Parabacteroides chongii: one gene and its partner. The protein of the gene in region 1 binds, or shares a complex with, the protein of each later gene. Links are inferred from orthologs where the notes say so. Each region holds a gene or a part of one and is shown in the gene's direction. Other genes may lie near its edges.

What was found. The genes of interacting proteins can lie anywhere in the genome.
Region 2: the proteins of dnaB (region 1) and dnaG are in contact, whole or in part, in a crystal structure (PDB 2R6A), measured with the Geobacillus stearothermophilus proteins. The link is inferred for Parabacteroides chongii from one-to-one orthologs. Residues at the interface, in WP_033016901.1 of Geobacillus stearothermophilus: Ser13, Glu15, Ala16, Gln18, Glu91, Leu92, Asp94, Ala95, Val96, Pro97, Thr98, Ala99, Ala100, Asn101, Tyr104, Tyr105, Ile108; in WP_049624496.1 of Geobacillus stearothermophilus: Lys456, Leu457, Leu458, Pro459, Ala460, Asn463, Ala464, Leu467, Leu535, Leu536, Ile537, Ala538, Gln544, Glu545, Asp548, Tyr549, His552.

What each region holds. Positions count from the first base shown.
Region 1 is NZ_CP120849.1:4,229,016-4,233,658, forward strand. The notes cover bases 976-3,877. They hold dnaB (replicative DNA helicase), read left to right. Parts: upstream 976-1,612; coding sequence 1,613-3,142; downstream 3,143-3,877. Other genes in these bases: P3L47_RS15820 (magnesium transporter CorA family protein), read right to left, coding at 976-1,417; P3L47_RS15830 (AraC family transcriptional regulator), read right to left, coding at 3,143-3,877. Also shown: P3L47_RS15810 (tyrosine-protein phosphatase), read left to right, coding at 1-184; P3L47_RS15815 (HU family DNA-binding protein), read left to right, coding at 197-484; more of P3L47_RS15820, read right to left, coding at 491-975; more of P3L47_RS15830, read right to left, coding at 3,878-4,006; P3L47_RS15835 (hypothetical protein), read right to left, coding at 4,223-4,643. UniProt on the Escherichia coli protein: The main replicative DNA helicase, it participates in initiation and elongation during chromosome replication. Travels ahead of the DNA replisome, separating dsDNA into templates for DNA synthesis.
Region 2 is NZ_CP120849.1:5,667,413-5,672,151, forward strand. Bases 926-3,923 are described here. They hold dnaG (DNA primase), read left to right. Parts: upstream 926-1,348; coding sequence 1,349-3,499; downstream 3,500-3,923. Other genes in these bases: P3L47_RS21835 (ORF6N domain-containing protein), read right to left, coding at 926-1,155; P3L47_RS21845 (ABC transporter ATP-binding protein), read left to right, coding at 3,516-3,923. Also shown: P3L47_RS21830 (DUF6377 domain-containing protein), read left to right, coding at 1-582; more of P3L47_RS21835, read right to left, coding at 586-925; more of P3L47_RS21845, read left to right, coding at 3,924-4,442; P3L47_RS21850 (ABC transporter permease), read left to right, coding at 4,439-4,739. UniProt on the Escherichia coli protein: RNA polymerase that catalyzes the synthesis of short RNA molecules used as primers for DNA polymerase during DNA replication.

The sequences.
Region 1 (4,643 bases):
CCGTAATTTACTGGATAAAGGGTTTTACGATTATGTCGGTTCGGATTTTCGCCGGCTGGGTGATTATGAGAAAGGCTTGAAAAACCTGTATTTGTCAGCGAACCGGATACGGCAGGTCGGTGAACTGTTTGAAAATAACGATTCGCTTTGGCACAGCGGATCACTGCCAAAACAAATAATTTAATTTATAAGAGATATGATGAACAAAAGAGAGTTGATATATTCTATTGCAGAGCAGACGGGATATACGCAGACTGAAGTACGTAACATATTGAACACATTTATAAGTACTGTCTTTGAAGAGGTGAAATCGGATCATAAGGTGAGGATCGGAGGACTTGGGGTCTTTTCTCTTCTGTACCAGAAGTCGCGCCCTGTACGTAACCCGCAAACCATGGAGCCGATCGTACTTGCACCTAGAAATTCGGTGAAGTTCCGACCGGCAGATGATCTGGTCCGAAAGCTGAACGGGGAAGAAAAGTAAATATGATCAGAACCACTTGATCTTCCTGAAGACAAAGAATGCCAGTGCCGACAAGGTGATGGAAAAGAGTACGATCACGACAAATCCGTGCGGCAGTTCTTCTACATAGTTGATCACATTCATCCCGTAGAAGCTGGCTATCAGTGTCGGAACCATCAGGATGATCGATATGGAGGTCATGCGTTTCATGATGGTGTTCACATTGTTGGAGATGATGGAGGCAAAGGCATCCATCGTTCCGGTAAGGATATCGCTGTAGATGTTCACTGTGAGATGCGCCTGCTTCAACTCGGTTTCCACATCTTCCACCAGTTCGGCATCCATATACATCGGCTCCTGGAAAATACTTTGCAGCTTCGAGAGCATCACTTCATTTCCACGGATGGACGTATTGAAATAAACCATACTTTTCTCCAGCTTCATCAACCGCAGCAGGTCTTCGTTACGGATACTTTTCTCCAACGCTTTTTCGGCACGTGCCACTTCGTTGTTGATCTGTTTCAGATATTTCAGGAACCAGACGGCAGACGAATGGATCAGTCGCAGGATCAGGTCGTATTTATGACGTACGACGAGCTCTTTGCGCCGGCTGTAACGAATGAAATCGGGCAATAACTCCGTCTTATGATAACAGACGGAGATAATGATCTCGTTATTCGTGATGATGCCGATCGGGACAGTTGTAAAAGGAATACCGCTTTCGGTGCTCTGTACCGGGATACGCAGGATTGTCAGCAACCAGTTCCCTTCATACTCGATACGCGGACGTTCGTCGGTATCTTCGATATCGCTCAGGAATGATTGGGGTACGTGAAACTGGTTTAAAAGGTATTGGATATCTTCGGGGGTAGGGCATTCTACATTTACCCAGCAGTCGGGAAGCCACTTGTCTTTTTCCACAAAGCCGGCTTCACAATAAAGAAACGATCTCATTATTGCCTCCTTTCGTTGTTGATACGAACAGAGGTAATAAGAAACCTCCGTCCGCTAATTTTTACTTGTTAATGTTTCTCGCGGAATACTGTCGTCCATAATTAGTTAATTACTTTTTACGGCTGCAAAGGTAGAAAAAAGGAATGAATACCAAATAAAAATCGTATTTTTGGCATTCGAAAATTACTAAAGAGAATGGCAGAAGGAACTAAAAATACCGGAAGAGGAAACTCCGGAAAGGGGAAACAAAAACCTGTTGTAGTGTCTGATATGGGACGTCTGCAGCCACAGGCTCGTGAGTTGGAAGAGGCCGTTTTAGGTGCCTTGATGCTTGAAAAAGATGCTTATTCGATCATCAGTGAGATCTTGAAGCCGGAATGCTTTTACGAAAAGTCGCACGAGATGATCTATGCGGCTATTGTGGATCTGGCAGCCAGCCAGCGGCCGGTCGACATGCTGACGGTGACGGAGCAGTTGAGGAAGCGCGGCGAACTGGACCAGGTGGGCGGACCGTTTTATATCTCGCAGCTGACCAGCAAGGTTGCCAGTAGCGCGCATATCGAATATCATGCCCGTATCATCGCCCAGAAATACCTGGCGAGAGAGTTGATCTCTTTCACTGCGATGATCCAGGGAAAGGCTTTTGACGAAACGATCGACGTGGAAGACCTGATGCAGGAAGCGGAAGGAAAACTGTTTGAGATATCCCAGCGGAATGTAAAGAAGGACGTAACCCAGATCAATCCCGTTATCAAGGATGCGATGGATTTGTTGCAGAAAGCGGCGAACCAGAAGGAGGGTCTGAGCGGTACGCGTACCGGTTTCGATGCGCTGGATAAGATCACTTCGGGATGGCAGAATTCCGACTTGATCATTATTGCTGCCCGTCCTGCGATGGGTAAGACGGCGTTCGTTCTTTCCATGGCGAAGAATATGGCGGTGAATCATAATGTGCCGGTTGCTTTGTTCTCGCTTGAAATGAGTAACGTCCAGTTGGTAAACCGTCTGATCGTAAACGTATGTGAGATCCCGGGCGAGAAGATCAAGAGCGGACGTTTGGAAAGTTATGAGTGGGAACAGCTGGACTTCAAGATCAAGGAGTTGTATGATGCACCTATCTATGTGGATGATACGCCGAGTCTTTCGGTGTTTGAGTTGCGTACCAAGGCTCGCCGTCTGGTGCGTGAGCATGGGGTACGATGTATCATCATCGACTACCTTCAGTTGATGAATGCGAGTGGTATGAGTTTCGGTAGCCGTGAGCAGGAGGTAAGTACAATCTCCCGTTCATTGAAAGGGTTGGCGAAGGAGTTGAACATACCGATCATCGCACTGTCGCAGTTGAACCGTGGTGTGGAAAGCCGTCAGGGAGCCGAAGGAAAGCGTCCGCAGTTGGCCGACCTTCGTGAGTCGGGAGCGATCGAGCAGGATGCGGATATGGTTTGTTTTATCCACCGTCCGGAATATTATAAGATCACGGAAGATGAGCGTGGTAACTCGCTGGTTGGCCTGGCAGAGATCATTATCGCCAAGCATCGTAACGGTGCGACAGGTGATGTGCGTCTGCGCTTTAAAGGTGATTATGCGAAGTTTATGAATATAGATGAGGATGTAGCTGTGCGCGAATTTTCATCGAATATGAACAGTAGCGACCCGTTACCTCCGATACCGCCTGCCGGTGCAGATTTCCTGAACCAGGGCAGCAGCAGCGAGGTTCCGTTCTGATCAGTCGAGGATAAGATCATGTGCGGCCTGTTCCCGGATTTGCGAAGGGGACAGGCCGCATTGTTGTTTGGTAAACTTTGTCAGGTGTGCCTGTGATGAGAAATTCCAGTCGAGCGAGATCGTCAGGAAGGACTTGTTCGTGCTCCGGATATCGTCCAGCACACCTTCTGTCTTACGATGTAGCATCCATTGGTAAGCCGGTTCGCTGAAATGCTTCTTGAATTTGCGATTGAATGCCGACAGGCTGATATGAGCCAGGCGGGCAAACTCTTCCACATTCGTCACTTTCTTGTAGTTGGAGAGTACAAAATGGTTGAAATCCGTATCCCGGCTCAGGATCGGATAGAAGAAGGCGGCCAACTGTTCCTTCGCATAATAAGCCCTGAAAAGGATAAACAACTCCTGCAGTTTCATTTCCTGCAGGTGCTTGCATCCGATACCATTTTCCATATACTCGTTGAGCAAGTAGAGGAAAGTCTTTACCTCGCCCTGGAAAGGAAGTGTATTATAACTGTAAGTGATGTCTTTTTTGTGTTCCGATAAAGACTCCAGATGAATGCGGTTGCACAGCCTGATATCGTTGCTGAACCAACAGGCGACCACATGGGATGGCACTTTTATCTCTGCCGAATAGGTACTCCCCGCCGGTATCAAGGCGATCTCATTCTTTTGCAGGATATGCTTCTGGATCGAGTCGTTACTGAACTCTATCTCTCCATCCAGCAGAAAAAGGAGGATGGAGCGGGCATTATCCGGCTCGGTACATTTTACCCCGGGCTGCGGACGGAAAACCTGGAAAGTCCGTTGCACAGGGAACTGAAAATCGTTGCAGGCAACGTGTTCGTGTTTATAAAGAATTCCCATAATCGATAATTGCTTTTTGTATTTATCAGAATTCCACAAAATTAGATGTCGTCCTCTGATCTTTAAGTGCTATAACTAAGTTTGAATAAGACTTCCCAACGTATTATTCGGAATTAGAACAAAATCAGCTTGTGACAAAAGCCTATTTTGATGCTAAAAATCCTGTTTGTGTCGAAATTAGAAACATCATCCTGTTTTCTTGTTTCGAAAAACGCCTTATTCGCTGTTTCCCAGGACAACCTCTTCGATCATCCATGCCCAGAGGTTTGCCATGATCCGCGAATAGTTGTTTGTCAGGTTGCCGTTCGTGTTGTCGATCCGTGAGCTTTTCTTCAGGTCATTGCCGATGCCGACACCGAAAAATTGCATATCGCCGACATATACGATCCGTTTTTTCTTGTCTATCCCCATGATCATCCGGCCGTCGCCTCCCGGATTGGGTGTATAGACAGGAAGGCGGCCTGAACCATCGTCCCTGACTATGTCCTTGAAGACAATAAGCGGCACGATATCGGGATTATGTACCTCCATACGTCCCCACCAGACATCTTCCAGCCAGTATCCGCAACTGGTGATCTCGATATTTTCCGGTGCCGTGAAAGGACCTGTCCGGAAGAAATAACTATTGTCCGCATTG
Region 2 (4,739 bases), 1.4 Mb from region 1 along the record:
ATGGCATTTCTTTTATTGATCACGATTTTCTACCTCTACCGACAGATGAAAAAGCTGTCGCTTATGCGTAAGAAAGTCAGTGCAGCCAACGAACAGCTACAGGAGATCAACAAAGAATTGAGCCAGGCTAGCAAAATAAAAGAGGAATACATCGCACTCTACCTGAACCAATGCGTCATCTATCTGGACAAACTGGATACGTATCGCCGTTCGCTCGCCAAACTGGCAATGGCCTCCAAACTGGATGATTTGTTCAAGACGATCAAGTCCGAACAGTTCATACGCGATGAGCGGAAAAATTTCTATAATGAGTTCGACAAGTCATTTCTTCGGCTCTTCCCCCGCTTCACCGAATCTTTCAACGGCTTGATGACGGAAGAGGGAAAACTATATCCTAAATCCGGCGAAATCCTGTCGACCGAACTGCGCATCTTCGCCCTCATCCGGCTCGGAATAAACGACAGCAGCAATATCGCCCATTTCCTGGGATATTCGCTGGCTACGGTTTACTCCTACCGAAGCAAGGTAAGAAGCAAGGCTTACGACAAAGAGCGGTTCGAGGAACAGATAGCTACTCTATAGGAACTATTTCGGTTTTATAAATCCAACCGGGTTGTGTGGTCTATCCGATAATCTCTTTTGTACCTGTAATTCAGCCAATGTTTTATTAATTAGTTCCAATTGTAGGCGAGTATCAGCATTAATATCATTATAGTCAGCGAATACTTCTTCAATATATTCTTTCAACTCCTTTAATTCCTGTTGAAGCATTGTTGTTTTACTGATAGGGGATGTTATCAACATCTGCCGAATTACAACAAAAGCACGCATAATATTAATGTTTACTTGTATTGCGGTTTTTGAATTAAGAACACTACTAAGCATAGCTACTCCTAATTCAGAAAAAGCATAAGGCTTTCGTCTCATACCCATTTTTATTGAATTGGAAGTCACAAATTGTGACCTCCAATCTTCTAATTCCTTATCTGTAAGTTGGAACATAAAATCAGATGGAAAGCGATCTATATTACGCTTAACAGCTTGGTTTAACACCTTTGTTGGCACATCATACATTTCAGCTAAATCCCGATCTATCATCACCTTTTGTCCTCGTATCTCGTAGATCTTACTTTGAATTACCTGTAATTCATTCATAGTTAAATATATTATATGATTAAACTTTCGCTGTAAAGATAAGGATTATTCCTGTTTCTTACATATCAAAGAGCTTCCTTTCTTTTTTACGCGCATTAACTATTACTTTCAAAGGGATATTATCTACAGTTACTCCATTTCAAATAAAATCACTACATTTGCCTTCCGTTATTATAAGGAAGGAAATAAATAAATGATCGATCAACCTACCATAGACCGGATACTTGACACTGCAAACATTGTGGATGTTGTTTCAGAATTCGTTACCTTGCGTAAGCGAGGGATCAACTATGTAGGATTATGTCCGTTTCATACAGACAAAACCCCCTCTTTCTACGTCTCTCCGGCCAAAAATATCTGTAAATGCTTCGCCTGTGGCGAAGGCGGCACGGCTGTTCACTTCATCATGAAGCATGAACAGCTGAACTATTTCGATGCCTTACGTTATCTTGCCAAGAAATACAACATCGAGATACAGGAACGGGAACTGACCGATAAGGAAAAGCAAAGACGCAGCGACCGGGAAAGTATGTTGATCGTCAACAGTTGGGCACAACAGTATTTCAGCACCCAGCTGTACGAACACGTAGAAGGGAAAACCGTCGGATTGCGTTATTTTGCCGAACGTGGATTCCGGGAAGACACCATCCGTAAATTTCAGTTAGGTTACAGTCTCGACCAGCGGGATGCTTTATATAAGGCAGCAACCAAGAACGGTTATAAAAAAGAATTCCTTGAAAAAACAGGGTTAGTCATTGCTTACGATAACGGAGGGGTGAACGACCGTTTCCGTGGTCGTGTGATCTTCCCCGTACATACGTTGAGCGGTAAAGTGGTGGCTTTCGGTGGCCGCGTGCTCAAAAAGGACGAGAAAACAGCCAAGTACGTCAACTCGCCCGAAAGCGAGATTTACCATAAAAGTAATGAGCTTTACGGTATCTATTTCGCCAAACAGTCGATGGTGAAGGAAGACCGCTGCTTCCTGGTAGAAGGTTACACCGATGTGATCTCCATGCACCAGGCGGGTATAGAGAATGTGGTCGCCTCGTCCGGTACGGCTCTTACACAGGGACAGATACGGCTTATACATCGTTTCACCAATAATATTACCGTACTATATGACGGTGATGCCGCCGGTATCAAAGCCGCCCTGCGCGGTATCGACCTGTTGCTGGAAGACGGAATGAACGTCAAGGTGGTTCTGCTGCCGGACGGTGAAGACCCGGACTCGTTCGCCCGCAAACACAATGCCAGCCAGTTCGCCGAATTTATCAAGCAGAGCGAAACGGACTTTATCCGTTTCAAAACCCGTTTATTACTGGATGATGCAGGCAACGACCCGATCAAACGTTCGTCGCTGATCACGGATATTATCCGCACGGTAGCCATTATCCCCGACAATATAGCCCGTTCCATCTATATCCGCGAATGCAGTGCGATGATGGAGATAGACGAACAGGTGTTGCTGAACGAGGTAAACAAAATCCGTTTAAATAAGGAAGAAAGGCAAAACAACCAGACACAGTCCACACCTCCGGTTTCCAATACAATGAGTATGATACCGGAATATCCGGATATTCCCGGTTACCAGCCGATCGTAGAGGATAGCTTTTTGCCACCATCGGACGAAGCAATGCCATCATTACCGGACGATATGCCCCCTCCTCCTCCGCCCATGGAAGAATATCCGGCGGGAGAGACAGGTCCTATGGATGTGCCCCCCCCCGATTTTCCGCCAGTACAACCGCCGGAAGTGGTTCGCGCCGCCCAGCCGAAACGTTCGCCTTATGAAATATACGAACTTACGTTGCTGAAATATATCGTGCGTTATGGCGAGAAAGTTTTGTTCGACTATGTGGATGAAGAAACAAACGAACATATCGTTATGCGTGTTGCCGAATATATCCGTTACGACCTGGAACGTGACGATCTGACTTTCTATACCCCGATCTTCAAAAATATGCTCGACGAAGCTGCCGAGAGATGCAAGAACGAGGGATTTATTGCCAACCGTTACTTTCTGGCCCATCCGGACCCGAACGTCAGCCGTTTGGCTGCGAACCTGATCAGCGAAAAATATCAGTTGAGCAAATATCACAGCAAGTATCGTGAACTGGAACAGGAAGAGGACAAACTGGATCAGCTGGTTATTCGTGAAATATATGCCATGAAGGATGCCTATATCATACGCCAGATTAAAGAGACCCAGTTAGGCATCAAGGAAGCACATCTGAAAGGGAATGAAGATCAGGTGTTCGAGTTGATGAGAAAGCTGACTCACCTGAACGAGATAAAGAATGTATTGAGTAAAGAATTGGGAGAACGTATCGTATTAAAAATGTAACAACAATTTATAGCCTATGAACTTTTTGGAAACGGAAGATGTGGTAAAACAGTATGCCAATCATCTTGCCCTGAACAAAGTCAACATCCAGGTTCCCGAAGGAAAGATATTCGGGTTGCTCGGACCTAATGGTGCCGGCAAAACCACACTAATCCGTATCATCAACCGTATCACGGCTCCCGACAGTGGGATCGTTCGTTTCAACGGACGTGAATCGCAACCGGAGGATATATACCAGATCGGATACCTGCCGGAAGAACGTGGTCTTTATAAAAAAATGAAAGTCGGCGAACAAGCTATCTACCTGGCACAATTGAAAGGCTTATCCTACCAGGAGGCCCGTAAACGCCTGACACAATGGTTCGAAAAGTTCGACATCATGCCCTGGTGGAACAAGAAGCTGGAAGAGTTGTCGAAAGGGATGCAACAGAAAGTTCAATTCATCATTACCGTTATTCACGAACCGGCACTGCTTATATTCGACGAACCGTTCAGCGGTTTCGACCCGGTGAATGCGGAACGGCTGAAGCAGGAAATACTGGAACTGAAGGAGAAAGGACATACGATCATATTCTCCACCCATAATATGGCATCAGTGGAAGAAATATGCGATAATATAGCCCTGATAAATCGTTCACAGGTCGTTCTTTCCGGAAATGTAACGGAAGTAAGGAACCGTTTCCGGAACAATACATTTACTTTACGCATCACATCGGATAGCTCCCTGCAAAACGATCAGACGGATATCTTTACTATACTTTCCGAAAAGGAACAAAGCGGGATACGTGAATTTCAGATCCATAAGGCAGAAGGTATCAGCAACTCTGCTCTACTGTCCACTTTATCGAAACAGGCAGAAATTCTCTCGTTTACCGAAGAGTTACCATCCATGAACGACATATTTATTAACACCGTATCAGGTACAAACACGACACAGGCATGAATAAAATAGGACTTATAATCAAAAGAGAGTATCTGCGCCGGGTAAGTAAAAAGTCGTTTATCCTGCTTACGCTATTAACTCCGTTTTTGTTTGCAGCACTGGTGTTCGTTCCGTTATGGTTGTCAACTATTAAAGGAGACGAGGTTCGTAATATCGCCATTATCGATACGACAGGAAAATATGCCCAATTGTTTGAAAACAATGAAAGCTTCCACTTCGTCCATAGCGACAAGACGCTAGACGACTATCGCCGGAACAGTGACAAGGAAATATTCGCCTTCCTCAGTATTACAGACG